Pontiella desulfatans: one gene and its partners. The protein of the gene in region 3 binds, or shares a complex with, the protein of the main gene of each other region. Links are inferred from orthologs where the notes say so. Each region holds a gene or a part of one and is shown on either strand. Other genes may lie near its edges. The genes, in order: secG, secA and secY.

The links.
Region 1: secY (region 3) and secG share a complex: the UniProt entries of both Escherichia coli proteins name them as parts of the sec protein translocase complex. The link is inferred for Pontiella desulfatans from one-to-one orthologs.
Region 2: the proteins of secY (region 3) and secA are in contact, whole or in part, in a crystal structure (PDB 3DIN), measured with the Thermotoga maritima proteins. The link is inferred for Pontiella desulfatans from one-to-one orthologs. Residues at the interface, in WP_004081795.1 of Thermotoga maritima: Glu108, Gly109, Glu110, Glu111, Ala236, Glu237, Arg238, Arg239, Ile240, Thr241, Ile242, Gln243, Tyr244, Ala245, Arg246, Arg247, Val248, Thr249, Gly250, Arg251, Arg252, Val253, Tyr254, Gly256, Ala257, Ser258, Thr259, Tyr260, Leu261, Pro262; in WP_004082002.1 of Thermotoga maritima: Glu261, Ala262, Arg263, Lys300, Ala301, Arg302, Thr303, Ile304, Ile305, Leu323, Tyr324, Asp325, Pro326, Val329, Ser330, Tyr333, Ile336, Lys340, Phe345, Val349, Glu363, Phe364, Tyr374, Ser375, Gly376, Gly377, Glu393, Ile395, Thr482, Ser483.

The regions. Positions count from the first base shown.
Region 1 is NZ_CAAHFG010000001.1:4,354,106-4,363,832, reverse strand. Bases 2,994-5,975 are described here. They hold secG (preprotein translocase subunit SecG), read left to right. Parts: upstream 2,994-4,280; coding sequence 4,281-4,670; downstream 4,671-5,975. Other genes in these bases: E9954_RS15610 (ABC transporter substrate-binding protein), read left to right, coding at 4,700-5,975; tpiA (triose-phosphate isomerase), read left to right, coding at 3,506-4,261; polA (DNA polymerase I), read right to left, coding at 2,994-3,272. Also shown: E9954_RS15630 (HEAT repeat domain-containing protein), read right to left, coding at 1-486; more of polA, read right to left, coding at 486-2,993; more of E9954_RS15610, read left to right, coding at 5,976-6,562; E9954_RS15605 (ABC transporter permease), read left to right, coding at 6,566-7,840; E9954_RS15600 (ABC transporter permease), read left to right, coding at 7,845-8,726; E9954_RS33045 (ABC transporter ATP-binding protein), read left to right, coding at 8,719-9,537; E9954_RS33040 (ATP-binding cassette domain-containing protein), read left to right, coding at 9,571-9,727. UniProt on the Escherichia coli protein: Subunit of the protein translocation channel SecYEG. Overexpression of some hybrid proteins has been thought to jam the protein secretion apparatus resulting in cell death; while this may be true it also results in FtsH-mediated degradation of SecY.
Region 2 is NZ_CAAHFG010000003.1:330,727-341,059, reverse strand. Bases 4,760-8,347 are described here. They hold secA (preprotein translocase subunit SecA), read left to right. Parts: upstream 4,760-5,078; coding sequence 5,079-8,147; downstream 8,148-8,347. Other genes in these bases: tilS (tRNA lysidine(34) synthetase TilS), read left to right, coding at 8,151-8,347; E9954_RS22465 (WecB/TagA/CpsF family glycosyltransferase), read right to left, coding at 4,760-4,912. In the rest of the region: E9954_RS22480 (AAA family ATPase), read left to right, coding at 1-1,364; hemL (glutamate-1-semialdehyde 2,1-aminomutase), read left to right, coding at 1,382-2,644; nfi (deoxyribonuclease V), read left to right, coding at 2,710-3,357; more of E9954_RS22465, read right to left, coding at 3,449-4,759; more of tilS, read left to right, coding at 8,348-9,422; ATP-dependent zinc metalloprotease FtsH, read left to right, coding at 9,505-10,333. UniProt on the Escherichia coli protein: Required for protein export, interacts with the SecYEG preprotein conducting channel.
Region 3 is NZ_CAAHFG010000003.1:98,355-108,019, reverse strand. Bases 1,154-4,073 are described here. They hold secY (preprotein translocase subunit SecY), read right to left. Parts: upstream 3,324-4,073; coding sequence 1,983-3,323; downstream 1,154-1,982. Other genes in these bases: rpsE (30S ribosomal protein S5), read right to left, coding at 3,805-4,073; rplO (50S ribosomal protein L15), read right to left, coding at 3,345-3,785; E9954_RS21505 (adenylate kinase), read right to left, coding at 1,342-1,983; map (type I methionyl aminopeptidase), read right to left, coding at 1,154-1,332. In the rest of the region: rpsM (30S ribosomal protein S13), read right to left, coding at 1-224; rpmJ (50S ribosomal protein L36), read right to left, coding at 241-354; E9954_RS21515 (S1 domain-containing protein), read right to left, coding at 356-574; more of map, read right to left, coding at 574-1,153; more of rpsE, read right to left, coding at 4,074-4,359; rplR (50S ribosomal protein L18), read right to left, coding at 4,370-4,708; rplF (50S ribosomal protein L6), read right to left, coding at 4,705-5,241; rpsH (30S ribosomal protein S8), read right to left, coding at 5,260-5,658; rplE (50S ribosomal protein L5), read right to left, coding at 5,669-6,217; rplX (50S ribosomal protein L24), read right to left, coding at 6,260-6,487; rplN (50S ribosomal protein L14), read right to left, coding at 6,509-6,874; rpsQ (30S ribosomal protein S17), read right to left, coding at 6,889-7,152; rpmC (50S ribosomal protein L29), read right to left, coding at 7,158-7,352; rplP (50S ribosomal protein L16), read right to left, coding at 7,366-7,785; rpsC (30S ribosomal protein S3), read right to left, coding at 7,796-8,428; rplV (50S ribosomal protein L22), read right to left, coding at 8,439-8,774; and 2 more genes. UniProt on the Escherichia coli protein: The central subunit of the protein translocation channel SecYEG. Consists of two halves formed by TMs 1-5 and 6-10.

The DNA of each region.
Region 1 (9,727 bases), on a different replicon or contig from region 3:
ACAATAGTTGCAGAAGGGGCGCTGGAAAGCCTTTTGCGAACGGGCGAATTCGTCGGGCTCCAGCTCGACACCGCAGCGTTGGCAGCAGTGCACCGCTTGCCTCTCTTCGATTCGGCTCGCTTCTTCGATGATGCCGATGGCGCGTTTGGCGCCATTGTTATTGTATTCCTTTTCGACGGGGCTGATGGCCATGTCGCGCAGGTCGTGGAGGGCTGGTTTTGCGGCGCTACCGTAGGCGGAGAGGGCGCGGACGGCATATTGCCGTACCTGGGGTTTGGCGTCTCGGAGCATCGGAACGAGAGCGGAGACAGCCTTTTCCGCATCGGCCAGCCCGGCCAGCTTGCCGATGGCGGAAGCCGCGAGCCGGCGTACGTTGGCGGCGGGGGAACGTGTTAGCTCAATCAGTTCGGGCAAGGCGGATGGATCGCCGGAGTTGCCGAGTTCCACGGCGCGTTCCCTGAACTGCGTTTCGAGCTTGGAGTCCATCAATGCGCTTCCAACCAGTTCGCCCCCGTCCCGCTCTCGACCAGGATCGGGATTTCCATGGGGATGGCGGATTTCATTTTTTCCTCGATGAGGGGGATGAGCTCGTCGGCTTCGTCTTCGGCAAGGTCGAAGACGAGTTCGTCGTGGACTTGGAGGAGGAGCCGGGTTTTGGCCTTGCGGTCGTCGAGCAGTTTTTGGACGGCGATCATGGCAATCTTGATCATGTCGGCGGCGGTGCCCTGGATGGGGGCGTTGATGGCGTTGCGCTCGGCGCCGGAGCGGACCATCTGGTTGCGGGCGTTGATGTCGCGGATGTAGCGGCGGCGGCCGGTGATGGTTTCGACATATTCGTGCTTCTGGGCGAATTCGATGGTCGAGTCGAGATAGCTCTGCACGCCGGGATAGTTGGCGCGGTATTGCTCGATGATTTCCTGCGCTTCCTTGCGCGGGATGCCGAGGCGCTGGGAGAGCCCGAAGGCGGAGATGCCGTAGATGATGCCAAAGTTAACCATCTTGGCCTTGGAGCGCATTTCGCGGGTCACGTCGTCTTTCGCCACCCCGAAGACGCGGGCGGCGGTGGCGGTGTGGATGTCTTCGCCGTGGATGAACGCCTCGCGCAGGCCCGGATCGCCGGAAAGTTCGGCCATGATGCGCAGCTCGATCTGGGAATAGTCGGAGGCGAGCAGGGTGAAGCCTTCGCGCGGGATGAAGGCGCGGCGGATTTCGCGGCCTTCCTCGGTGCGGATCGGGATGTTCTGGATGTTCGGGTTGACCGACGAGAGGCGGCCGGTGGTGGTGATGGCCTGGCTGAAGGTGGTATGCACGCGGCCGGTTGGCTCGAAGACTTCCTTGGGCAGGGCATCGACATAGGTGCTCTTGAGTTTGGTGAGTCCGCGATGGTCGAGCATCTTGCGGACGATCGGATGGTCGGGCGCCAGGGTGGAGAGCACTTCCTCGTCGGTCTTGTATTGCCCGGTCTTGGTCTTCTTGGGCTTTTCCACCAGTTGGAGCACATCGAACAGCACTTCGCCCACCTGCTTGGGGGAGTTGAGGTTGAACTCCATGCCAGCCAGGGTGTAGACGGCCTTTTCCAGCTCGTCGATCTTGGTGGCGAGCTCTTCGGAATAGTTCCCGAGGGCGGTGGCATCGAGGTTGATGCCGTTGTATTCCATCTGGGCGAGCACCGGCAAAAGCGGCGTTTCGATTTCGTAGAAGGTGCGCTCCTGTCCGCGCTCCTTCAGCATCGGCTTGAGCTTGTGCCATAGCTGGAGGGTGATGTCGGCATCCTCTGCCGCATATTCGCATAGCTCGTCGAGGTCGACGTCGCGCATCGGTTTTTGATCGGTCTTCTTGTCGCCGATGAGGGCGGTGATGGGCACGGGCGAATAATCGAGCAGGGTTTCGGCCATGTGGTTCATGTTGTGCCGCTGGTCGGGGTCGATGAGGTAGTGCGCCAGCATGGTGTCGAGCAGCTCGCCGCGGACTTCGATGCCGTGCCATTTCAGCACGCTGATGTCGTACTTGAGGTTTTGCCCCACCTTGCGGATGTCGGGGTTTTGCAGGATGGGCAGGAACGGTTCAAGCGCCAGCAGCGCCTGCCCGCGGTCGGGGGGCAGGGTGACGAACCACGCTTCGTGCGGTTCAATGCAGAACGAGATGCCGATCAGCTCGGCCACGCGGACGTCAAGGCCGGTGGTTTCGGTGTCGAAGCAAACCAATGCCGTTCCGGCGAGTTTTCCGGCCAGCGCGGCGCGTTCGGCCGCGCTGGTGACGAGGTGGTAGTTGTGTTTCACGTCCTTGATGGTTTTGAAGGCGGGGACGGGTTCCTGCATTTCGGGCTGTTGCGCGGCGGCGAACTCGAACAGGTCGCCCTGGCCGCAGCTGGCGGCGGCAACGGCGACGGAGTTCGGGGTGGGGGATTCGCCGAACAGGCGCTTGATGAGCGATTTGAATTCGAGTTCGGTGAAGAGAACCTTGAGCTGGTCGTCGTTGCGCTGGCCCATCAGGAGTTCTTCGGGGTCTTCCTTCACGGGGACATCGCATTTGATGGTGACGAGCCGTTTGGAGAGCAGGGCCTGGGTTTTGTTTTCCTCAACCTTCTCCTTTTGCTTGCCTTTGAGTTGGTCGGTGTTTTCAAGCAGGTTTTCGATGGAGCCAAATTGGGCAATGAGCTTTTGCGCGGTCTTGGGGCCGATGCCCGGGATGCCGGGGACGTTGTCGGCGGTGTCGCCGGCCAGCCCAAGGATATCGATGACCTGCCCGACCGTTTCAATATTCCACTGCTCGAGGATTTTCGGAACGTCGAGCAGTTCGCCGGACTTCCCGCTACCGGGCTTGAGCATGAAGGTGTGTTCATCGACGAGCTGGGCGTAGTCCTTGTCGGGCGTGACCATGTAGGTGTCGAACCCCTGCCGCTCGGCCTGGCGGGCGAGGGTGCCGATCACATCGTCGGCCTCGAACCCGGGATATTCGAGCACGGGGATGTTGAAGGCGTTGAGCAGGTTGCGGATGTGCGGGACGGCGGTGCGGACGCCTTCGGGCGTTTCGTCGCGCGTGGCCTTGTATTCGGGATATTCCTCGTGGCGGAAGGTGGGGCCGTGGGTGTCGAACGCGACGGCGATATGGGTCGGTTCGTAGGTGTGCATGATGTCGAGCAGGGTGTTGATGAAGCCGAATACCGCCGAAACATTCTCCCCCTTGGAGTTGATGCGCGGGTTGCGAATGAGTCCGAAATAGGCGCGGTAGACCACGGCCATGCCGTCGATCAGGAAAAGTTTTTTCTGCATAGCTGAATCCTTTGGGTTAACCACTAATCTTCACTAATCAGCACTAATCCGTCGTTCAGGAAAAGGATATTAGTGTGAATTAGTGCCGCTAGGGGGTTCCATGGGCATTTTGGGGCTGCTTTTTTGCCATTTCGCCTTTGCCTATCGGGTGGCGTTTCGCTAGATTCCCCGTTCATTTTTCAAACAAACACGGGCTTTCCCCTTGGATTTATAAAGAAAACGGAGATGGATTGATGAGAAAGAAAATTATTGCAGGCAACTGGAAGATGAACAAAACCGTCGGCGAAGCCATTGAACTGGCGAACGCGGTCAAGCTCGAGCTGGCCGATTGCAACGACGTGGACGTTGTTCTCTGCCCTCCGTTCACCGCCCTGAAGTCCGTGAGCGACATTGTTTCCGAAACCCAGATCGCCGTTGGTTCGCAGAACATGTCTTCCGAAGACGAAGGCGCCTACACCGGCGAAATCTGCCACACCATGCTCAAGGAAATCTTCGTGCGCTACGTCATCCTCGGCCACAGCGAACGCCGCGAATACTACAAGGAAACCGATTTCTGGATCAACAAGAAGGTCGTCAAGGCGCTCGAAAAGAACCTGCGCCCGATCCTCTGCGTGGGCGAAACCCTCGAAGACCGCGAAGCCGGCAACACCGAAAAGGTGGTTGAGGTGCAGGTGCGCGAAGGCCTCAAGGATGTCGACGCCGCCGCCTTCACCGAGCTCGTCATTGCGTACGAGCCTGTTTGGGCCATCGGAACCGGCAAGGTTGCCACCGCCCAGCAGGCACAGGACGTGCACGCGTTCATCCGCGGTATTGTTAAGGACATGGTTGGCGCGGAAGCCGCCGACGCCGTCCGCATCCAGTATGGCGGTTCCATGAAGCCGGACAACGCAGTGGAACTGCTTGGCCAGCCCGATATCGACGGCGGCCTGATTGGTGGCGCAGCGCTGGACGCGACTTCGTTCGCGGCCATCGTTAAAGCCGCCATATAATTGAACAAAGGAAACGAAGATGATCTTTCTAAAGGCACTGTTTATTGTAATCGAGGTCATATGCTGCCTCCTGTTGATTGGCCTGGTGCTGCTGCAGAAGTCGAAGAGCGAAGGCCTTGGCCTAGCATTCGGCGCAGGTGCGGGCGAATCGATGTTCGGTGCGCGCGCCGGCAATGTGCTCTCCAAGGCAACCGTCGTCATCGGCGCTGTTTTCATTGCGAGCTCGCTGATTCTCAGCGTCATGTTCGCCCAGCAGGAAACCACCCTCATGGGGGGTGTGGAAAGCGATCCGGTACAGCCCGTGGCGGTGCAGCCCGGCCTGATCGAAGGGTTGGATACGGGGGCGCCGGCGACGGAGGGTGCTCCAGCGGAGACGCTTCCGGCCCAGCCCGCGCAGCCGGCAGAATAACGGATTTGTTCCACTAGATGGGTCTGCAAATGAACAAGCTCCCCCTAACTGCCATCGCGGCGTTTGCGGGGAGTTTGCTGTTGTCTGGATGCGGCGACGGGAACCTCGGGGCCCGCGAGGCCAACGGCGAGGTTGTTGCATACAGCAGTACGCACCGCATCACGGGGCTTGATCCGGCAACGTCGAGCTCGGTCGATGCCTCGCTCGCGATCTCGCGGATCTACGAAGGCCTGCTTCAATACGACTATCTGGCGCGGCCCTATAAGGTGGTTCCCTCGCTGGCGGAGTCGATGCCCGAGGTTTCCGAAGACGGGCTGGTCTATACCTTCAAGATCCGCAAGGGCATCTATTTCCAGGACGATCCCTGTTTTCCGGATGGAAAGGGGCGCGAACTGACGGCGCGCGATTTCGACTATTCGCTCAAGCGCGTCGCCGACGTGAAGAACGCATCGCCCGGTTTCTGGGCCTTCAGCGGCCGCATCAAGGGTATCGACGATTTCCACAAGGCCTCCCAGTCGCCGGAGCCGACCGACTACGAAATGCCGGTGGCGGGGCTCAAGGTTTTGGACCCGTACACCTTGCAGGTCGTCCTGAACGAACCCTATCCGCAACTGCTCTACATTCTAACGATGCACTATTCGTTCGTCGTGCCTCGCGAGGCGGTCGAACTCTACGGCAAGAAACTCACCAACCATCCGGTCGGCACCGGCCCATACCGCCTGGTGGAGTGGCGCCGCAACTCGCGCATCGAGTTCGAGCGCAATCCCAAGTGGGCCGAGACCGGGCGCGTGGAAACCTATCCTTCCGCCGCCTCGCCGGAATTCGAGGCCAAGGGCTTGCTGAGGGATGCCGGGCTGCAGATCCCGTTCAACGACCGGATCATCCAGTATGTGATCGACGACACCAGCACCTCGTGGATGATGTTCCTCTCCGGCCAGCTCGACTCCTCCGCCATTTCGCCGGACAACTGGGACGCGGTCGTGACGCCCTCCAAAAGCCTGACCGGTACGCTGGAAAAGCGCGGCATCGAGCTGATTTCCTCGCCCTACACCGCGGTTTACTACATGGGCTTCAACTGGGACGATGCGCTGGTGGGGTTCAGCGAGGATCCAGAACAGAACGAACGCAATAAAAAACTGCGCCAGGCGCTCAGCTGCGCCTACGAGTTCGACCTGATGAACACCTTCATGAACAACCGGCTCTATCCACTCAACGGGCCCATCCCGACCCCGTTGGCCGGCAACCTGACCGAACCTTCGCCCTACCTTTTCAATCTCGAAAAAGCCGCGAAGCTTCTGGCCGAGGCCGGCTATCCCGAGGGGATCGACAGCAAGACCGGCCGGCGGCTTGAGCTCGTCATCGAGCTGGGCAGCGCCGACACCAATACGCGGCAGTCGATGGAACTCATGGCCGACATGTACCAGAAAATCGGCGTCGTCTTGAAAACCAACTACAACACCTGGCCCGCCTTCATCGAAAAACTCAACCGCCGCCAGGCCCAGTTGTTCCGTCTGGCCTGGGTGGCCGACTATCCCGATGCGGAAAACTTTCTCGCGCTTTTCTACAGCAAGAACGCGTCGCCGGGGCCGAACCACGCCAACTACCGCAATGCCGAGATCGACCGCATGTATGAGCAGATCCGCGTCATGCCCGATTCGCCGGAGCGCACCGCGATCTACGAGAAGATGGCGAAGATCATTGTCGAGGAAGCGCCGTGGGTCTTCCAGTACCAGCCCATGAGCTTTGCGGTGAAGCACAGCTGGATCGAAAACTATGTCTCGCACGACTATCCCTACGGCATGGGCCGATTCCGCCGCGTCAACACCGCGACGCGCTCGGAATGGATGAAGTCGTACGGCAAGGATAAGCTGGATATGGCGGGGCAGGAATAAGGGATGCTGAACTATATCCTCAAGCGAATCTGGCAGATGGTGCCCACGGTGGTCGGCGTGGTCTTGCTCACCTTCATTCTTTTCAACGTGGTGGGTGGCGACCTCGCCGCGATCGCGCTCGGCAAGAAGGTTTCCCTCCAATCGTTGGAAGCGTTCGACGAGCAGCGCGGCCTCAACAAACCACTCTTTTTCGGAACCCGCGCCACCAGCCGCGCCTACGAAGACCAAGACCTCGCAGAAGGGGCGGGGCGCTGGCGCAGCTGGAGCAACGCGCTCTACTCCGCCGAAACCGCTTCCGTTTCCATCCAGCCCAACGCAAAAATCGACCCGCTTGCGTTTCCTTTGGAGTCCGGGGCGGAGTTCGTGTGGCAGGTCACCTACCGCGGCGCCGGCTCGCTGGCCGGCGGCGCGCTGGCCTCCGCCGATTGGAAAAGCGCGAAGATCCGTTTCAAGGGATCGGAAGAGGGTGGCTTCGCCACCGGAGCCGAAGGGCTCGAAATCAAGAAGCTCAAGCTGCGCAAGGTCATGAAGAATCCGTTCGACTCGCAGCTCTGGTTCTACGTCAAACAGCTCGCCCGCGGCGACATGGGCTATTCCGAAAGCCTGAAACAACCCGTTTCCAAGCTGCTTAAGGACGGTGTGCTGCCTTCGCTTTCCCTGACGATTCCCATTTTTCTCATCGGCATCGTGCTCTCGGTGAGCCTTTCGCTCGTCTGCGCCTTTTTCCGCGACACCTTCATCGACCGTTTCCTGGTCATGTTTTCCGTGGCGCTGATGAGCATCAACTATCTGGTCTACATCGTGGCGGGCCAATATTTCCTGGCCTACAAGCAAGGGCTGTTTCCGGTTTGGGGCTTCGAGTCGGCGCGCTATCTGGTGCTGCCCGTCCTCATCGGCGTTATCAGCGGCCTCGGCGCAAACATCCGCTTCTACCGCACGGTGATGCTCGACGAAATGTATAAGGACTATGTCCGCACCGCCTTCGCCAAGGGCGTCGCCAAGCCGCGCGTCCTCTTCGTGCATGTGCTGAAGAACGCCATGATCCCGATCATTACCAATGTCGTGATTGCCATTCCATACCTCTATACCGGCTCGCTGTTGCTCGAAAGCTTCTTCGGCATTCCGGGCCTCGGCTATCTCAGCATCAACGCCATTCTCGCGGCGGATATCGACGTCATCCGCGCCATCGTTCTGATCGGCGCGATGCTGTTCGTGGCCTGCAACCTTTTAACCGACATCTGCTACGCGCTGGCCGACCCGCGCGTGAAATTGAAATAAAACCATGGCGACTGCAAAAGGACAGAGTTTATGGGGCGATGCCTGGCGGCGGTTGAGAAAAAACCGCATTGCCATGGTCTGCCTGGGATTGGTGGCGTTCTTCACGCTGCTGGCCGTGTACGGCGAGATCCTCCATCAATACTACGAGATCCGTGACATTACGCCCTCCTACCAGAAAACCAATCTCGACATCGCCTTCCAACCGCCGGGCAAGGCCCATTGGATGGGTACCGACGGACTCGGGCGCGATGTCATGGCCCGTCTGGTGCAAGGCGTATGCATTGCCTACAAGGTCGGCATCATCACTTCGCTCATCGCCATTCCGATCGGCGTCTTCTTCGGCTGCATCGCCGGATATTTCGGCGGCAAGGTGGACGACTTTGTGGTCTGGCTCTATTCCACCTTCGCCTCCATGCCCGGATTGCTGTTCATTCTCGCCATCGCCATGGTGGTGGGCAAGGGACTGCTCGGCATCTACCTCGGCATCGGCCTCACCACCTGGGTCGGCATCTGCCGCCTGATCCGCGGCGAGGTGATCAAGCACAAGGGCCAAACCTATGTGCAGGCCGCCCAGGCGCTCGGCCTCGGCAACGGACGCATCATTTTCAAGCATATCCTTCCCAACGTCATGCACGTGGTCATCGTCACCTTCACGCTGCGCTTCCCGGCGGCGGTCGGAACCGAGGTGTTCCTGAGCTTCCTCGGCATCGGCGTGCAGGACCAACCCTCGTGGGGGCTGATGATCAACAATGCCCGCATGCGCCTCTGGCAGGGCATGTGGTGGGAAATGACCTTCGTGACGATCGCCGTCTTCCTGCTCGTACTCGCATTCAACCTGCTTGGCGACGCCCTGCGCGACGCCCTCGACCCCCGGCTCAATGACTGATTCAAACAACATCTTGGAAGTGGAACACCTTTCCCTGCACTTCGGGCGGGGCGAAGGACTGGTGAAGGCCATCGACGACGTTTCGTTCACCGTCGCCAAAGGCGAGACCGTGGCGCTGGTCGGCGAGTCCGGCAGCGGAAAAAGCATGAGTGCGCTCTCCCTCACCGGCCTGGTCCCGCGCGTCGCCCGCATCGAAGGCGGAAAGGTCATCTTCGGCGGCCAGGATTTGCTGACGCTCAACGAACGCGAGCTGCGCGAAATCCGCGGCAGCCGCATCTCCTATATTTTCCAGGAGCCGATGGTCTCCTTCAACCCCGTTTTCACGATTGGCTGGCAGATTGAAGAGGCGCTCAAGCTCCACCGCAAGGGCATCGAGCGCAAGGCCGAGGTGGAGCGGTTGCTCGACATCGTCCATCTGCCATCCCGACTGGCCGAGGCCTACCCGCACCAAATGAGCGGCGGTCAGTTGCAACGCTGCATGATTGCCATGGCGCTGGCCTGCTCGCCCGACCTGCTCGTGGCCGACGAGCCAACCACCGCGCTTGATGTGACCGTACAGCGCGAAATCCTCAACCTCCTCGCCGAACTCAGCGAAAAGACCGGGCAGTCGGTGCTGATGATCACCCACAACTTTGGAATCGTGGCCGACCTCGCCGATCGTGTCTATGTTATGCAAAAGGGCAAGGTGGTCGAAGAGGGAACCACCAGCCAGGTGCTCTACGACCCGCAGCACCAATATACCAAGCAACTCATGGCCGCCGTCCCGCGCCTGCATCCCAAGGAAGGAGGAGGGGTCGGTCCTCGGATTTAAGCTAACTTAAATCCGAGGACCGACCCCTAATGAGTGAACCACTTACTTACAGTTGAAAACCTGAACGTCATCTATGGCCACGGACGCGATGCGGTCCATGCCGTGAAGGATGTCACGTTCCATATCAAGCCCGGAGAAATTTTCGGCCTTGTTGGCGAAAGCGGCTGCGGCAAGAGTTCGCTTGGCAAGA
Region 2 (10,333 bases), 230 kb from region 3 along the record:
GGATCGAAACTGCAACCGCGCTAAAAGAAGCCCAAAACCAACTCCAACAAAAAGTCGAGCCGTTCGGCATTCCCCTATCCCCCGAAACCGCTTCCCAGCTCACCGCCCGCCACGACCAATGGATCGAGGCGGACAAACAAACCACTGAACTGAAGCAAACCATCTCGACCCTGCACGCCACCCTTGCCGGCCAGGTGGAACAAATCGAACAGCATGAAGCGCGCATCCAAAAACAGACGGAACAGCTGGAAGCCAGCCGGGCCGCCATCGAAAAACGGAAAACGGATCGGACAACCCTCTTTGGCGACCGCGACCCCGACGCCGTGGAACAGGAAGCCCAAACCGCACTCGATGCCGCGCGCAAGGAAACCGACGCCGCAAAAAACCAATTGAACGAAAGGAAGCAAGCCCTCTCTCTCGCCCGGCAAAACTTCCAGTCATTGGAAAAGAGAATCCAGGAAACACAGCAGCAATTGGACGAAGCCGAACCGTCCTTCGCCGCAGCAATGGCCGCGGCCGGTTTTGAAAGCGAGGCCGCGTGGCTTTCCTCCCGGCTAGAAGACGCGGAGCAATCCAAGCTCGAAGCGCGTGCCGCTGAACTCAAGCACCGCCACACGCGCCTCGCCGCACTGGAAGCCGAAAAGTCCCGGCAGCTCCAGGCCGAACGCGCACAGAAACATGCCGAAACCTCGCCGGAGGAATATGAGGCTCTGGTCGATTCCTGCAACGAACACCTGCAACGGATCGGAACCTTCAAGAGCCGCATTGAGCAAAACCGGCAGGCGGCGGAACTGCACCGAAACAAACTTGGAGAACTCGAAAAGCAACAGATCGAATGCAACCGCTGGAACCTGCTGCACGATCTGATCGGCTCGGCCGACGGGAAAAAATTCCGCAACTTTGCGCAGGGGCTCACCTTCGAGCTGATGGTCTCGCACGCCAATCAGCAGCTGTCCAAAATGAGCGACCGCTACCTCCTCGTCCGCGACAAACGGCAACCGCTCGACCTCAACGTGATCGACAACTATCAGGCCGGGGAAGAGCGGCCGGTGAAGAATCTGTCCGGCGGTGAAAGCTTTATCGTCAGCCTTTCGCTTGCGCTGGGCCTTTCGCGCATGGCCAGCAAAACGATCCGCGTCGATTCGCTCTTCCTCGACGAAGGCTTCGGCACGCTCGACGAAGACGCGCTGGAAACCGCGCTTGAAGCCCTGGCCGAACTCAAGCAAGACGGTAAGCTGATCGGGGTTATCTCGCACGTCGGCGCACTCAAAGAGCGCATCGGAACGCAAATCAATGTAGAAACCACCAGCGGCGGGCGCAGTCGGCTTGCAGGAACCGGGATTTCCACTACTATCGCGAAATAAACAAAAGGATCTGTTATATGAATTCAGCACAATGGTTTGAGCGGGCACAGAAAGTCATCCCCGGCGGCGTGAACAGCCCGGTGCGCGCCTTCAACGGCGTGGGCGGAACGCCCGTCTATTTCAAGTCCGGCAAGGGCGCGAAGGTGCAGACCGAGGATGGCACCGAGTTGATCGACTTCTGCGGCTCATGGGGGCCGCTCATTCTGGGCCATGCGCGCGGCGAGGTGGTGGAGGCGGTTTCAAAAGCCGCCGCCGATGGCCTCAGCTTCGGCGCCAACACCGCGGCGGAAGCCGAGTTCGCGGAGTTGCTTACCTCGCTGGTGCCCGAAATGGAAATGGTGAGGCTGGTCAGCTCCGGCACCGAGGCGGTCATGACCGCCGTCCGCCTGGCGCGCGGCTACACGGGCCGCCGCAAGATCATCAAGTTCGATGGCTGCTACCATGGCCACTCCGACTACCTGCTCGTGGCCTCCGGCAGCGGGCTGCTGACGGGCGGCATTTCGTCGTCCGCCGGGGTATCGCCCGCCGCGACGGAGGAGGTGTTCGTTGCCCCCTACAACGACCTGGGGGCGGTACAGGAAATCCTGAAGGCCAACGGCGACGAGATCGCCGCCGTGATCGTCGAACCGATTGCGGGCAACATGGGATTGGTTGAACCGGAACCGGGCTTCCTCGAAGGCCTGCGCGCCGCCACCGCCGAAGCCGGCTCCCTGCTCATCTTCGACGAAGTCATCAACGGCTTCCGCCTTGCCCCGACCACCTTCGGGCATACGGTTGGCATCGAGGCCGACATCACCACGCTTGGCAAAATCATTGGCGGGGGCATGCCCATCGGCGCCATTGGCGGCAGCACCAAGATCATGTCCACCCTCGCGCCGCTCGGCCCGGTCTACCAGGCCGGCACCCTCAGCGGCAACCCGGTCGCCGTGGCCGCCGGCATGAAAACGCTCGAGCTGCTGCGCGACGAATCGCCTTACCTAAAGATGGAAATTCTGGGCAAACGACTGGCCGACGGCGTCAACCGCATCGCCGCAGAAAAGGGACTCGATCTGCACTGCGCGCAGCGCGGCGGCATGTTCACGCCCTTCTTCCGCAAAGCAGCCGTTCGTAACCTCGACGACTCGAAGGCCTGCGATCAAAAGGCGCACGCCGCCTATTTCCACCACATGCTCGACCACGGGTTCTACACCCCGCCGTCCGGATTCGAGGTCGCCTTCGTCTCCGCCGCCCACACCGAGGAACACATCGATCGGTTTATTACCGAACTGGAAAAAATTTAACCACGAAGCACGAAGAGCACGAAGCACGGCAACTTAGAGTCCTTCGTGTCTTAGTGGTAAAAAAAATGCATGCATGGGATGTCAGTCCGAAGGAAGCCGTCAAGATCCAGCACGCGCTGCAGGATCGCGTTAAGCTCAAGGACGACTTCGGCGAAATCAACACCGTGGCCGGAGTGGATGTTGGCTTCGAGAAAAACAACACGGTAACACACGCGGCGATTGCGGTGCTGGATTTCGCAACACTCGACGTGGTGGAAACGGCGATCGCCCACCATCCGACGACCTTCCCCTACGTGCCCGGCCTGCTCTCCTTCCGCGAAGTCCCGGCCGTGCTGGAGGCCATGCTCAAGCTTAGCGCCCAACCCGACCTGCTGCTGTGCGATGGCCAAGGCATCGCCCATCCCCGCCGCTTCGGCATCGCGGCCCACCTCGGCCTGCTGCTCGACATTCCCGCCATCGGCGTCGCCAAGTCGCGCCTGACCGGAACGCACGCAGACGTTCCATTGGAAAAAGGGTGCCATGTTCCGCTGATGGATAAAGACGAACAGATCGGAGTCGTCCTGCGCACCCGCACCAACGTCAAACCCCTCTACATCTCCCCCGGCCACCGCGTCGGCCTCGACACCGCCCACCGGATCGTCCTGCAGTGCGTCACGAAATACCGCCTGCCGGAAACCACCCGCCACGCCCACAAACTCGCATCGGGCAACTAGGAAAGTATATCATCCAACACCCACGATCGTGGTGGTTGGATGATATACTTCGAGTGCGGGAAGAGCTTGATGGAAGGAAGTCCGGGAGGACTTATGCGTGTAGGAGCACCTTGTCGACGCGGGCGATTTCGAAGGTGCGGCGGGGTTTGGTGGGCAGGTTGGCGATGGACATGGATACGCCTTCGTCCTGCGTGGTTTTCTTCAGGGCAATGAGGAAGCCGAGGCCGGAGCTGTCGATGAAATCGAGCTGGGCGGCATCGACCTCGACGGTTTTGAGGATGCCCTGCTCCTTGAGTTCGCGACGGATGAACTCCGCCTCTTTTTCGTAGGAGGGCAAGGTGGCCGAGGTGAGTTCCATGGGAAGTTCGAGTTTGAGCGAGCCCTCTTCGTAGATGGTTCCACCGTCGAGGTGCTCCGTCAGGTTCCGGGCAATGGCTTCGACCTCGTCGAGACGGGTGGCGGTGTTGAAATAGTCGGTCAGGCGGCAGGTTTCGAGCAGGCGAAGCACCTTGGGACGCGGGGCGTAGAGAATGAGCCGTTTCCCCCACGAGCGACAAAGCTTGTTGATTTCGAGGAGGGCGCCGAGTTCCAGGCTGTCCAGCCAGGGAACGGCATGGAGGTCGAGCAACAGATTCATACCCTTGGCGGTATGGGCGATGTGTTCCACCAAACCGCGGGCGGCGGATTCGGACTCGAAGCCCTGGAAGCGCTCCACGGCAATTCCTTTGTCTTCCAATTCGAGGAAACCGCGCTCCTCCAGCGCCTCGAACGGGCGGGGTTTGTCGGCCATTCGATGGATCAAATACATTTGCCGCGATGCGGACAGCAGGAAGCGGACGTTTTCGAGGTAGCGAACCAATAGCCGCCGGGGATTGCAGCAGATGCGCCAGAACCATTCGAGATGGTGCTTGCGCATCCACAAGGGCGCCCGGCGCTGCTCGCCGGTGATGAAATCGAGCGAAGCGCCGACGCCCATGGCGACGGGAACATTCCATCCGCGCACATGCATGCTGATGAACTTGTCCTGCTTGGGGGCCCCGAGCGCAACGAAGAGGATGTCCGGCCCGGCCCGTTCGAGCTTTTGCAGGATTTTGCGGTGATCCATTTCGAGCAGGGGGGCAAAAGGCGGCGAGAAGGTTCCCGCAACCTTGAGATCGGGATGCCGTTTCTTCAGGATATCCATGGCCTTTTCGGCCACGCCCTGCGCGCTGCCGAGGCCGTAGATGCTCATGCCCTCCCTCGCGGCCCGTTCCGCCAGCATGGGCGTCAGGTCGGAGCCGGTGACCCGGTCCTTCAAGGCCGGGCCGAAAAACGGGGCGAGTTTCACGATGGGAAAGCCGTCGGCGAGCACCAGATCGGCATCGATGAGGATGCGCTGCAGCTCGGGATCGCTCCAGGCGCGGGTGACAAAATCGAGGTTTGCGGTGGCTATGTTGGCCGGGCGGCCGGAGCGCACCCGTTCAACAATCCAGTCGATGGCCTCTTCGAACGTGACGTTGTGGAACGGCACGCCGTAGATGACCAACGGAATTGGCGCTGACCCATCGCTTTGCATAGTCGGGAATGCTAGAAACTTTGCCTGCGCGGATCAAGTACTATTCAAGAGAAGAATTTCTTCAAAACCCCGCCGCCAAGGTGGCCGCCCTTTTCCTAATCACGGCTTGTGGGGGGGCGGCAAATGAGGTAGGTTTCTTCCTCTTTTTGCAAACACAGGAACGGACATGAATTGGATTTTAAAGAAGATCGTCGGCTCGAAGAACGAGCGCGACCTGAAAAAGATGCATCCGCTAGTCGAGAAGATCAATGCGTTCGACGAGGAATACAAGGCGCTCAGCGACGATCAGCTGAAGGCCAAGACCCAGGAATTCAAGGAGCGCCTGCAAAAGGGCGAGACCCTTGAAAGCATTGAATTGGAGGCCTTTGCGGTGGTAAAGAATGCGGCCCGCCGCCTGTGCGGGACGGTCGTGGAAGTCATCGGGCATCCTATTGCGTGGGAGATGGTGCACTTCGATGTCCAGCTCATCGGCGGCATGGCGATCCACAAGGGCATGATTGCGGAAATGGCAACGGGCGAAGGCAAGACCCTTGTGGCCACCCTCCCGGTCTACCTCAACGCACTCTCCGGAAAAGGTGCGCACGTCGTCACCACCTCCGACTACCACTCGCAACGCGACTCCGAATGGATGGGCCATCTCTACACGTGGCTCGGCCTGACCGTCGGCTGCCTGAAGAACATGATGCCGCCGCCGGAACGCCGCGAAATGTACCTGCGCGACATCACCTACGGCACCAATTCGGAATTCGGCTTCGACTACCTGCGCGACAACATGGCCTACAGCCCGGAAGACATGGTGCAGCAAAAGGGGCACAACTTCGCGATCGTCGACGAAATCGACTCGATCCTGATCGACGAAGCGCGTACGCCGCTGATTATTTCCGGCCCGGCCCCCTACTCCTCGACCCAATACGAAGAGCTGCAGCCCGCCGCATCGCGGCTGGTGCGCCGCCAGCGCGACCTCTGCACCAAGCTGCTGAAGGAAGCCAAGGACCTGCTCGAAGAGGGCGAAGAGGACGAAGCCGCCCTGCGCATGTACCAGGTGTTCGAAGGCATGCCGAAAAACAAGCAGCTGATGCACCTGATCGAAGATGTTTCGATCCGCAAACTGCTCGAAAAAACCCAGATGTCCATGCTTTCCGATATGCGCAAGGAACAGGCGCGCCAACTGCGGCAGGAACTCTTCTTCACGATCGATGAAAAGGGACACGACGCCAGCCTGACCGAAAAGGGCTGCGAGGAGATGAACCCGAACGATCCGGAAATGTATGTCCTTCCCGACATGGTTACCGCGATGGCCGAGCTGGACGGGGAGACCGGACTCTCCCCCGAGGAGCTCATGGAAAAGCGCCGCTCCATCCAGGAGGACTATGCGATGCGCAACGAGCGCGTCCACGCGGTCGACCAGCTGATCCGCGCCTACAGCGTCTATGAAAAGGACGTCGACTACGTGGTGCAGGACAACCAGGTGATCATCGTCGACGAGCATACCGGCCGCCTGATGGTCGGGCGCCGCTGGAGCGACGGCCTGCACCAGGCGGTCGAGGCCAAGGAAGGCGTAACGATCGAGCGCGAAACGCAAACGCTCGCCACCATCACCATCCAGAACTATTTCCGCATGTACGACAAACTCTCGGGCATGACCGGCACGGCCGAAACCGAGGCCGACGAATTCCACCAGATCTACGGACTCGACGTGATGGTGATTCCCACCAACCGCCCGGTTCGCCGCGTCGACCTCAACGACCAGGTCTACAAGACCCAGCGCGAAAAATTCCGCGCCGTCATCGACGACATCAAGAAGGCGCACGCCAACAAGCAGCCGGTGCTGGTGGGAACGGTGGCCGTTGAAACGTCCGAAGTCCTCAGCCGCATGCTGCGGCGCGAAAACATTGTGCACAACGTGCTCAACGCCAAGAACCATGCCCGTGAAGCCGAGATCGTGGCCAACGCCGGCCAGCCCGGCGCCGTGACCATTGCCACCAACATGGCCGGACGCGGCACCGACATCAAACTGCACGAAAGCGTGATCCACCTCAACCGGGAGGATCTCAACTCAAAAAGCTTCTCGCTGGATTCCAAGGTTGATGGAAAGCCGCTGCGCAAACTGCTTGAAGAGCGCCCGTGCGGCCTCTATGTGATTGCCTCCGAGCGCCACGAGTCGCGCCGCATCGACCGCCAGCTGCGCGGCCGCTCCGCCCGCCAGGGCGACCCGGGCGTGACGCGCTTCTACGTCTCGCTCGAAGACAACCTGATGCGCCTGTTCGGTTCCGACCGCATCTCGAACATCATGGAAAAACTCGGCATCGAGGAAGGCGAAGTGCTGGAGCACCCGTGGCTGAACAAATCGATCGAAACCGCCCAGCGGCGCGTCGAACAGCAAAACTTCATGATGCGCAAGCGCACGCTTGAATACGACGATGTGATGAATGCCCAACGTGGCGAGATCTACGGTTTCCGCTCCGAGGCGCTCACCAGCGACGACCCGCGCGCGCAGATCTACCATTCGGTCGAGCAGGCCATTGCCTCCCGTTCCGAGGATGCCGTTGCTTTGAAGAGCGTCGATGGGTTCCACGAATTCATCATTTGGGTGAACACCACGTTCCCGCTCGGCATGCAAGCCTCGGACCTTCCTGCGGAAAAGACCCAGGAAAGCCTGACCGCCTGCGTGATGGAACGCGTCAGGAAGGCCTACGACCTGAAAGCCCGCCACGAAGACACGGACGCCCTCAAGCGCCTTGAGCGCCACATGATCATCCAGTCGATCGACGAGCATTGGCAGGAATACCTGCGCAGCATGGACAGCCTGCGTGAAAGCGTCGGTCTCCAGGCCTATGGCCAGCGCGACCCGCTGGTGGAATACAAGCGCGAAGCCTACAACCTTTTCATGGATCTGATGGACCGCATCTACGAGGAGATCGCCAACACCATGTTCCGCTCGGCCACCTCCATCGAAGCGATCGAGGATTTTTTCCAGTCGCTTTCCGGCATGCAGGTGCAGCATCCGCAGGCCTCCGCCCTCGCCGCCGCAACGGCGCAGGCGCAAGCCGCCGCGGCCCATGCCCCGCAACGCGGCGCCCCGCCTCCGGGCATGGGTGCCCCGCCTCCGGGCATGGATTTGCCGCAGGCCCCCAAGCCCACGCCCATCCGGAAGAATGTCCCCAAGGCCGGCCGCAACGACCCCTGCCCCTGCGGCAGCGGACGCAAATACAAGAAGTGCTGCGGCGCTGAATAATGCGTGAACCTTGCCGTTGCCATCCGCGAGGCGATTGATCGCCACGAACTGATCCCCGATGGCGCGAACGTGGTGGTCGGGGTTTCGGGCGGGGCCGACTCGGTTGCCTTGGCGCATGCGCTCCACGAGCTTGGAATCCGTTTCACCGTTGCGCATGTGAACCACAACCTGCGCGGCGCGGAATCGGATGCCGATGAACGCTTTGTTCGCGCGCTTGGATTTCCCGTTGAGGTGAAGTCGGTCGATGTCCGGGCGCTGGCCCAGGAAAGCGGGCAGTCGCTCGAGATGGCGGCGCGGCAGGCGCGGCACGGTTTTTTTGCGGAATTCGAGAACGCCGTGATTGCCCTCGCCCACCATGCGGACGACCAGGCCGAAACCTTTCTCCTCCGGCTTGCCCGGGGGGCGGGTTGCGAGGGCCTGGGCGGAATGGCCTTCAAACAAGAGATCGGCCCGATCCGGCTGATCCGTCCGATGCTGGAGATTCCGCGGGAAACCATTTTGCAGTGGCTCGAAGAAAAAGAGCTGTCCTGGCGGGAAGATGCCAGCAACGCCGACGAAACCTTCCTGCGGAACAAGGTGCGGCACACGGTGCTGCCTCTGCTCGAAAAGGAACTGAACCCGGGCATCCGCAACACCATTCTGCGAACGATGGAAATCCTGCGCGCCGAGAACGAGTGGATGACCGCGATGCAGGATGGGTCGGAATCCCTGGCCGCCCGGCGGCGAACGCTCCGGATGTGGCTGTTCGACCAAGGGGCTGAAGAGGTCTCCTTCGATTGCATCGAAAAGATCCTTTCGCTCATGGATGCGGCAGCAGGCACAACGGTTTTTGAGCTGAACGAACGGCAGCGCGTGGTGGTGGAATATGGGGAACCCCGCTTCGAGACCGGGTTGTGCAGGCCGGAAAGCCTGCCCTGCGTTCGGTTGACGATGGAGACGGGGACGGGCTGGCGGAAAGACCATGGCAAGGGCGCGGGCGTGCTTCCGGCGGAGGCCTCGTTCGATGCGGAGAAGGTCGGCGGATCGCCCATCGAGGTCCGTGGCTGGCGGCCCGGCGATCGGATGGAACCGCTGGGCATGGCGGGCAGCCGCAAACTGCAGGATATCCTGACCGACCAAAAGGTGCCCAGGGAGCAACGCGCAGGCGTTCCGGTCGTGGTGTGCAGGAATGAAATCATCTGGTTGCCGGGCTACCGGACGGCGCGCGGATGGGACGTGCGGGGACGGGATGGGAAAGCCGTGCATCTCCGCATTGAACAAAACGGCACCGAATGACTCCAAGTTTGTGTGTGTACACGTTGCATTCGCCCCATGGCGGTGTTAGTTTTTGCGCAGTTTTTCACAGAAAGATTTAATTATGGCAGATGACAAGCAACAGAAGGAACCCAAGGGAAACAAACCAGGCAAGAAGGGGCCGCCGCCGATGCCGATGCGCGGATTGGCGATCTCGTTCCTGATGATGGCCGTATTCCTGACCGTCCTGCACCTTTTCTCGAACAACTCGCAGAAGTCGAACGAGATCGAATATACCGATTTCGTGAACATGGTTAAGAACGGCCGGGTATCGAAAGTGGACATTGCCCACGACGGGGCCGGCAACCACTATGTTTCCGGCGAGTCGATGGACATCAACGAATCCGGCACCACCCAGTTCCGCACGGAAATCATCCTGACGGAAAAGCTGATGGAGATGCTGGAGGACAATGGAGTCCAGGTGAAGGTGAAGCGCCCGAAGACCATGCTGGTCTCGATTCTCGCCAACATCGTTCCGTTCATCCTGATTTTCGGCATCATTTATTTCATCTTCATCCGCCAGATGAAGAATGCGGGGCGCGGGGCGATGAGCTTCGGCAAGAGCCGCGCCAAGCTGCTGACGCAGGACAAGAACAAGATTACGTTCAAGGATGTGGCCGGCGTTGACGAAGCCAAGGAGGAGCTGGCGGAAGTGGTCGAATTCCTGAAAGACCCGAAGCGGTTCCAGAAACTCGGCGGAAAAATGCCCAAAGGCGTGTTGCTCTCCGGTTCGCCGGGAACCGGAAAGACGTTGCTGGCCAAAGCCGTCGCCGGCGAGGCCGACGTGCCCTTCTTCACCATCAGCGGCTCCGACTTTGTTGAAATGTTTGTCGGGATCGGCGCCTCCCGCGTGCGCGACATGTTTGAACAGGGGAAGAAAAACGCCCCGTGCA
Region 3 (9,665 bases):
GAAACCTCGCGACGCAAGTCGCCTTCGATGCGGTAGTCGTTCTGCAGAACGGAAACGAGGTGCTGAATGTCCTCGTCGGTCATGTCGTCTGCTTTCTTGTTCGGATCCAGCTTGGCCTTTTCGCAAACTTCCTTCGCGAGGGCCGGGCCGATTCCGTAGATGTAGCGAAGCGAATATTCCAGCTTCTTTCTACCGGGGATGTCTATACCGAGTACACGTGGCATTGATTAAACTCCTAATTTATCCTTGGCGCTGCTTGTGGCGCGGGTTGGTGCAAATAATACGTACCACACCCTGGCGGCGGATAACCTTGCACTGTTCACACATTCTTTTTACTGAAGCTCGTACTTTCATCTTATTGCTCCTGGTTAATCACCAGACGCCCCTTGCTCATATCGAAGGGCGACATCTCAACTATAACTTGCGCACCGGGTTGCGGCAGCTGACAGCCGAAATCCTTGCGCCCTAAAAACACAACGAATCGGTGTCCGTTACTTAGTTCTGCGTCAAAAGCGTGTTTGTCTATCACGCCCAACAAGCGCGCGTCTAGTAAAATTGTCTCTTTTTTATTCATTACGAGTCCAAATCTGGAATCGTCAAAATCTCGGCCTTGTGCTTGCCCACGGCCACGGTGTGCTCGAAGTGGGCGGAAGGAAGCCTATCCTTGGTCACCACCGTCCAGCCATCGTGGAGGGTTTCGGTCTTGTGAACCCCGAGGTTGATCATGGGTTCGATGGCGAAGGTCATGCCGGCCTTGAGGACGGGGCCGCGCCCGGGAGGGCCATAGTTGGGGATCTGCGGATCCTCGTGCATTTCGCGCCCGATGCCGTGGCCGACAAAATCGCGCACCACGGAAAAGCCCGCGCCTTCGGCCACCACCTGGCAGGCATTGGAGATATCCGAAAGCCGGTTGCCCTCGACCGCTTTTTCGATGGAGGCCCGCAGGCACTCCTGCGTGGTGTCGAGCAGGCGCTGCCATTCGGGATTGATCTCCCCAGCCGCCACCGTGATGGCCGTGTCGCCCACAAAGCCGCCATAGACGAGTCCGAAGTCGATGCTGACCACATCGCCGTCCTGGATGACGCGCCGTCCGGGAACGCCGTGGACCACCTCTTCGTTCACCGAAGAGCAGATGTGGCCGGAAAACCCGTGGTAGCCATAGAAGGCGCAACGGCCTTCCTCCTTTTTCGCCAACTCGGCGGCATAGTCGTCGAGTTCCTTGGTGGTGACGCCCGGCGCAACCTTGGCGGCCACCTTGTGGAGAATGGTGGCCGTCTTTCGTGCGGCGATGCGCATGGCCTCCAGCTCGGCCGGCTTTTTAACAATGATCATGGCAAAGGGTTATCCCAGCTTTTCAAGCACGGCGGCGCGGACTTGGTCGATACGCTGCGTGGCATCGATCGGATGGACGAGACCCTTCGCCTCGTAATAGGTGATGAGCGGCGCCGTCTGCTCGGCGTAGACGACCAGGCGCTTGCGAATGGTTTCGGCGTTGTCGTCGGGACGCTGCGTCAGTTCGCAGCCCTCGATGTCGCACAGGTCTTCGTTCGAGGCCGGGTTGAACTTCACATGATACACCGAGCCGCATTTCGAGCAGGTTCGCCGCCCGGAAAGCCGTTCGACGATCACGTCATCCGGACACTCAAGCAGCACAACCTCTTCAAGCGTTCCATTGAGAGAGCCGAGGAGTTCATCAAGCTTTTCCGCCTGCACCAGCGTGCGCGGGAAACCATCAAACAAATAGTTGGATTCGGCCGCCCGGGAGGAAAGGAGATCACGGATCATTCCGACGACCACGTCGTCGGGCACAAACTTGCCCTGGTCCATCAGCTGCTTGGCTTCAAGACCGAGGGGCGTTTCGAGGCGGATCTGCTCGCGGAGCAGATCCCCTGTGGAGACGTGACGGTATCCTTTGTCCACCAGGACTTCAGCGACGGTGCCTTTGCCTGCACCGGGGGGGCCCAAGAGAACAACCGCGTTCATTACCTACCGCTCTTGATCTTCCCTTTTTTCAGGAAGCCGTCGTAGTGGCGCATCAGCAGATGCGATTCGATCTGGCGCATGGTGTCGAGCATGACACCCACGATGATCAGCAGGCTGGTGCCGCCGAAGAACGAGGCCACGATCCACGGAATCTGGAACTGCGACGTCATGATGGAAGGCATGACGGCGATGGCGGTCAGGAAGACGGCGCCGGCCAGGGTTAGGCGGGTCATGGTGCGGTCGAGGAATTCGGCCGTCGGCGTACCCGGACGGATGCCCGGAACATAGCCGCCGCGGCGCTTGAGATCGTCCGCGATCTGGATCGGGTTGAACTGCGTTGCAACCCAGAAATAGGAGAAGAACAGAATCATCACGCCGAAGAAGAACATGTACCAGAACGACATCGGGAACGTGTTCGCCCACTCCTTGGCGGCTTGCCAAGGGAGCTTGCTGCCGATCATCGGGAAGATGCCCAGGATGGCGGAGGCGAAAATGATGGGCATGACGCCGGAATAGTTGACGCGCAACGGCAGGTGCGAGGTTCCGCCCTGCATCATCTTGCGGCCAACCATACGCTTGGCGAACTGCACCGGGATCTTTTGCTGCGCCTGCGTCATTGCAACAACGCCCAGGGTCACGAAGAAGATCAGCGCGAGCAGCAACGCCAGGTGGAAAATGCCGATCTCGGCAACGCCGTCCACCGGCGTTAGCTTGTCGACCAGCGTCTTGACGGCCATCGGCATGCTGCTAACAATGTTGACGGTGATGATGATCGAGATACCGTTGCCGATACCCCGGTCGGTCATCTGTTCGCCGATCCACATCAGCAACAGCGAACCGGTCACCAGCGCCATCATCGTGAGCAGCACGAAGCCAACGCCGGGAATACGCACCACCTCGGACGGCAGGCCGAAATAGCCCCCGCTCTGCAGGGCGATGGCCATGGCCGCTCCCTGCACCGCGCAGATGATAACCGTGAGGTAGCGCGTGTATTGCGTAATCTTTTGACGGCCGACATCGCCTTCGCGAGCCAACTTTTCAAGATGCGGGATCACCGCGGTCATCAGCTGGAGGATGATCGATGCACTAATGTAGGGCATGATGCCCAGCGTACCGATGGAGCACTGCAGCAGCGCACCCCCGCTGAAGAGGTTCATGATGCCGAACAGGCCACCTTCCGCCCCGCCCTGCGCTTCGATGAACGCACGGATGGAGACCGCGTCCACGCCCGGAAGCGGAACAGCGGCAATGAGACGGCAGATGAAGATCAGGCCAAACGTAAACAGGATACGCTGGCGCAGTTCGGTAATCTTGAAGGTGTTGACAAATGCGGAAAGCATGGCGATGGGGCCTTTCGATTACTAGACGATTTCGCAGGTGCCGCCGACGGCTTCGATTTTTTCCTTGGCCGAGGCGGAGAAGGCGTTGACCTTGACGGTCAGTTTCTTTTCCACACTGCCGCTACCGAGAATTTTCACGCCATCGAAGCGACCGTTAACCAGTCCCTTTTCCTGGAGCAACCCGATAGTGACCTCGGTACCATCCTCGAACACGTTGAGCGCGTCGAGGTTGACCGGAAGAATCTCTTTGCGGTTGAAGTTGTTGAAACCCCGCTTCGGAAGTTTCCGGACGAAGGGCATCTGGCCCCCTTCGAACAGCGGCTTGTGGCTTGCGCCCGCACGGGACATCTGGCCCTTGTGGCCACGTCCGCCGGTCTTGCCCTTGCCGGATGCGCGGCCACGGCCGACGCGGATTTTCCGATGCTTGGAACCTTCTGCAGGTTTAAGTGAATGTAAATCCATGACTTTATCCCCTTCCAGACTAGCCCTTGCGAATGGCAATCGCTTCCTCTTTCGAGCGGAGCGAGCCAAGCGCCTTGAGGGTCGCCTTGGTTACGTTGAGGTGATTGTTGGAGCCGAGCGACTTCGCGAGGACGTCGCGGACGCCAGCGAGTTCGAGTACGGCACGGCACGGGCCACCGGCGATAATGCCGGTACCTTCGGAGGCCGGGCGGATCAAAACCTGCGCACCCGAAAACTTGCCGAGGGCGTCATGCGGCAGCGTGGTGCCGCGCATGGTTACGGTTTGGAGGTCGCGCTTGGCAACATCGCCGGCCTTGCGGATGGCTTCGGCCACCTCGGCGGCCTTGCCGAGCCCGTAGCCAACACGGCCCTTGCGATCGCCGACCACCACGAGTGCGCCGAAGCTGAAGCGACGGCCACCCTTGACAACCTTGGAGTTGCGGCTGATGTGGACCACGCGCTCCTCGAATTCCGGCTTTTCGCGAACTTCGTTCTTGTCGTCGCGTTTACGGCCACGGCCACGGCCGCCGCCATCCCGGCGTCCTCTGTTACGTTCTGTACGTTCTTCTGCCATTGGGAAACTCCTAGAATTTAAGTCCGGCTTCGCGAGCACTATCGGCCAGCGCCTTGAGGTTGGAACCGAAGGCGAAACCGCCCCGGTCGAAAACAACAGTCTCGATGCCCTTGCCCTTGGCGGCTTCGGCGGCCTTGGCGCCAAGTTCCTTGGCAGCCTCGGCGTTCTTGCCCTTGGAGGACACGCCGCACAGCGTCAGCCGTGCGTCGTCATCGATAAACTGCACCTCGAGCCGCGTGTTCGAGCGGAAGACCGCCATGCGCGGACGCTCGGCGGTTCCTGCAATCTTGTTGCGCACACGGAGGTGGCGACGGGTTCTCAGATCTTTTTTGCTTTTAGTAGCCATTATGCAACCGCCTTACCTTCCTTGCGGCGAATCTGCTCATCGGAGTAGCGTACGCCCTTGCCCTTGTACGGCTCGGCCGGCGAGTAGTCGCGGATGCGTGCCGCCACTTGGCCAACCAGCTGCTTGTCGATGCCTTCGACGGAAACCTTGGTGTTGTCTTTCACATCCACCGTGATGCCGTCCGGAATCGAATAGTTGATGTCGTGCGAGAATCCCAGCGACAGGACGATTTCCTGGCCCTTCATCACGGCCTTGTAGCCGACGCCTTCGATGATCAGATCTTTCTTGTAGCCTTGGCTCACGCCGACGACCATGTTGCTGACCAGGCTGCGGACGGTGCCGAACATCGCCTTGCCGAACTTGGAATCGTCGTTGCGGGTTACAACTACGCTGCTGCCCTCAACAGCCACCGCGATGCACGCGGGGGCCGTGTAGGTGCATTCGCCCTTCGCGCCCTTGACCGTCACGGTCTGGCCGCTGACTTCGGCGGTCACACCGCCGGGGATCAAAATGGGTTGTTTACCTATTCTTGACATATCTAAAACCAGTCCTTTCTACCAAACGTAGCAGAGGACTTCGCCCCCGATCTTCTTTTCGCGAGCTTCGACGTCGGTCATGACGCCCGAAGACGTGCTCAGGATCGCCATTCCGATGCCGCCCAAAACGCGCGGCACTTCTTCGGAGTTGGCATACTTGCGGCAGCTTGGCTTGCTGATGCGGCGAAGCCCCTGGATGACCGGCTCGCGGTCCGTCGTATATTTAAGGAAAACGTTGAGGACGGATTTCCCGCCGTCGTTTTCCATCGTGTAGTCCTTGATGAACCCTTCGGCCTTGAGGATGCGTGCAATCTCGCTCTTCATTTTGGAGTGCGGCATTCCAACAACGTGCTTCTCGGCCATATTCGCATTGCGGATACGGGTCAACATGTCAGCGATTGGATCTGTTAAAACCATTTCTAAACTCCTATTCGTTGCCCGTTTTGAACGGCATGCCCATCAGGGAAAGCAGTTCTCTTGCTTCGTCGTCCCTGGTGGCGGAAGTCACGAAGGTAATATCCATGCCGTGGGTCTTCTTCACCTTGTCCGGGTCGATTTCAGGGAACACGGTCTGTTCTTGAAGACCCATCGAGTAGTTGCCCTGCCCGTCGAACGAGTTGCCGGGGATGCCGCGGAAGTCGCGGATACGCGGAAGCGTAACGTTGACCAGGCGATCCATGAATTCATACATCCGATCGCCGCGGAGCGTAACCCGTGCGCCGATGGACATTCCTTCTCGCAACTTAAAGTTCGATACTGATTTCTTGGCCTTGGTAATAACGGCCTTCTGACCCGTGATCTTGCCGAGGTCTTCGGCGAGTGCGGTCAGCGTGTCGCGGTCGTGGTCAACCGAGACACAGAGGTTCAGTACGATCTTCTTGATTGCGGGAACCTGCATTTTGCTGCTGTAGCCCTGGCTCTCCATGAGCTTGGGGGCGACTGCGTCTTTATATTTGGTTTTCAGTGTTGGGGCCATTGCACCCTTCCTCCAAAATTACGGTTCCAATGCTTGGAACGATTAAGCGGATACCTTCACATTGGAAATCGCGATCGGAGCTTCACGCTCCACGACTCCACCCTGCGGGTTGTCCTCGCTCTTCTGCATATGTTTCTTCACAAAGTTGATTCCCTCGATAAGGATGCGTCCGTTTTCCGGAAGCACCTGAAGGACTTTGCCCGACTTGCCTTTTTCATCACCGGCGATAACCGTAACGGTGTCGCCCTTCTTGATTTTGGCTTTGCTCATCTTAAACTCCTCGCCTGCGCTTTACAGTACTTCCGGAGCCAGCGACACGACCTTCATGAAGTCGTTGTCGCGAAGCTCGCGGGCGACCGGCCCGAAAATACGGGTGCCGCGCGGGTTTTTGTTGTCGTCGATGATGACCGCTGCGTTTCCATCGAAACGGAGGCAACTGCCATCCTGACGGCGAATGGTGCTCTTGGTGCGAACCACGACCGCCTTGCAGAGGTCGCCCTTCTTCACCACACCGTTCGGTTGCGCTTCCTTGACCGAGACGCGGATAACATCGCCCACACGGGCAATCTTACTCTTCGTGCCGAGTACGCGGATGCACATCACCGAACGCGCACCGGAATTATCCGCAACCTTCAAACGTGTATTCTCTTGAATCATTGTTCAGCCCTACCTTATTTCGCAGCTTCCGAAACAATATCCACCAGGCGCCAGTGCTTCAGCTTGCTCAGCGGACGGGTTTCCATTACGCGAACAACATCGCCGACACCGGCCTTGTTTTCCTCGTCGTGCACATGCACCTTCTTGGAAACGCGGATTTCCTTGCCGTACAGCGGGTGGCGCATGCGACGCTCGATCAGAATGACAATCGACTTGTCGCCGCTCTTGCTGACAACGCGGCCCTCGCGGGTCTTGCGGTTATGTCTTGTATTTTCCATGACCGTTACCCTTCAACTTTCTTTTGGTTCTGGATGGTCTTGATGCGGGCCACCGTGCGGCGCAGCTGTTTCATGCGCGCCGGGTTCTCCAGCTGACCGGACACCTGCTGGAGCTTCAGGTTGAACTGCTCCTTCTTGATGTCCGCGAGCTGAACTTCCAGCTCTTCCATCGTCATTTCATTAATTTCTTTAACCTTCATGGCTCACCATCCTTTAGTCATGAGCGTGGCGCTGTACGAACCGGACGCGCAGCGGCAACTTGGTGGCTGCAAGGCGCAGACACTCCTTTGCCAGCGTTTCCGGAACGCCATCCAGTTCGAAAAGCATGGTGCCGGGCTTGACGACGGCGACCCACTGGTCGACCCCACCCTTACCTTTACCCATTCGAACTTCCAACGGCTTCTTGGTGATTGGCTTGTCGGGGAAAATGCGGATCCACAATTTACCCTTACGTTTCATGGCACGGTTTGCAGCCACACGGCACGCTTCGATCTGGATCGCGGTGATCCATCCACGCTCGAGGGACTGGAGACCATACTCTCCGTAGGCCAGCTGGTTGCCCTTCTGGGCGAGACCGCCGCGGGAACCGCGCTGGACCTTCCTGTATTTAACTCGTTTCGGCATTAAAGGCATGATTCAACTCCTAGGCTTTCGTTTCGGATTCCTTGCAGATCCACACCTTGATGCCGATGATGCCGGCAACGGTATTCGCTTCCGCGGTTCCGTAGTCGATATTGGCGCGCAGCGTGTGCAGCGGAATCTTGCCTTCCTTATAGCTCTCGGAACGGGCGATTTCCGCACCGTTCAAACGGCCGCCGGCGAGGATCTTGATGCCGAGGGCACCATTTTCCATGGCCATCTGCAGCGCGCGCTTCATGGCACGGCGATGCGAAACACGGCGCTCGAGCTGCATGGCAACGTTTGCCGCCACCAGGGTGGCGTCCAGATCCGGCTTCTTCACTTCGGCGATCTCGATGTAGACTTCCTTGCCGGTCTTCTTCGAGAGCACTTCGCGCAGCTTGTCGATGTCTTCGCCCTTGCGGCCGATGACCAAGCCCGGACGAGCCGATTTGATGGTTACGCGGATGCGGTTTGCATAGCGCTCAATGTAGATGTCCGACACAGCAGCGTCCTTCAGTCGTTCGGAAACGAGTTTGCGGATGTCGACGTCTTCCTTGAGCATGGTACCGAAGTCGCGCTTGTCCGCATACCAGCGCGAACGCCAGTCTTTGGTGAGTGCGAGCCTCATTCCAATAGGATTTACTTTTTGACCCACTAGAGTCTCCTTACGCTTTGTCGGTTAGAATAACGGTTACGTGGCTGGTCTTCTTCTGGATCGGACTAGCCATGCCCCGGGCACGCGGACGGAATCTTTTCATCATCGGTCCGCCATCCACGATGGCGTTTTTCACAAACAGGCTGTCGACCGACAACCCCTCGTTGTTTTCGGCATTGGCAATCGCCGACTTGAGGGTCTTGCCGATCTGTACGGCAGCCTTGCGAGCATTGAACTCGGTGATGCGCAGTGCGTCGGCGACCGGCAGTCCTTTGATCTCGTTCGCGAGATCGCGGGCCTTGGTGGGCGACATGCGCACATATTTAGTTGTTGCTGACACTTCCATGTGTTTTCACTCTTAGTTTTCCACGGGGAATAAAGGGCGGACAGTCTATGGATTTGCCGGTCGAAATCCAGCGATTTCGACCAGAAAATCACCCAGACTATTTCTCCGTCGCCATACCGTGGGTTCTGAAGGCGCGGGTAGGCGAGAATTCACCCAGTTTGTGCCCGACCATATTCTCCGTAACAAACACCGGAACGAAAACTTTACCGTTATGAACGTTGAAGGTTTGGCCAACGAATTCCGGAACAATCATGGAATTGCGGGCCCAGGTTTTAATGGGCTGCTTGCGACCGCCCTCTTCCATCTTGCGAACCTTCTTGACCAGCTTGAGGTCAACGTATGGACCTTTTTTCAGTGAACGAGCCATTATTTCTTCCTCCGTTCAACAATATACTTGTTGGTCTGTTTATGCTTATCGCGAGTACGCTTGCCCTTCGCGAGCAGACCCCACGGGGACTTCGGATGCCCGCCACCGGAGGTACGGCCTTCACCACCGCCCATCGGGTGGTCAACCGGGTTCATCGCAACACCGCGCACGGTCGGGCGGATGCCCAGCCAGCGCTTGCGGCCGGCCTTGCCCATCACAATGTTGTTGTGCTCAACGTTGCCGACGCGGCCGATGGTGGCCAGGCAGCCAGTGCGGATCATCCGGATTTCGCCGGAAGGCATCTTCACGTTGGCCCATTCGTCGTGGCAGGACATCAGTTGCGCCGAGGTGCCCGCGGAACGAACCAGCTGCCCGCCGCGACCGGCGATCAGCTCGATGTTGTGCACGGCCATGCCGACCGGGATCTTACCCAGCGGTAACGCGTTGCCCAGCGCCGGCTCGGCGTCCGGACCGGACATCAGCGTGGCGCCGACGGCGAGTTTCGCCGGTGCAATGATGTAGCG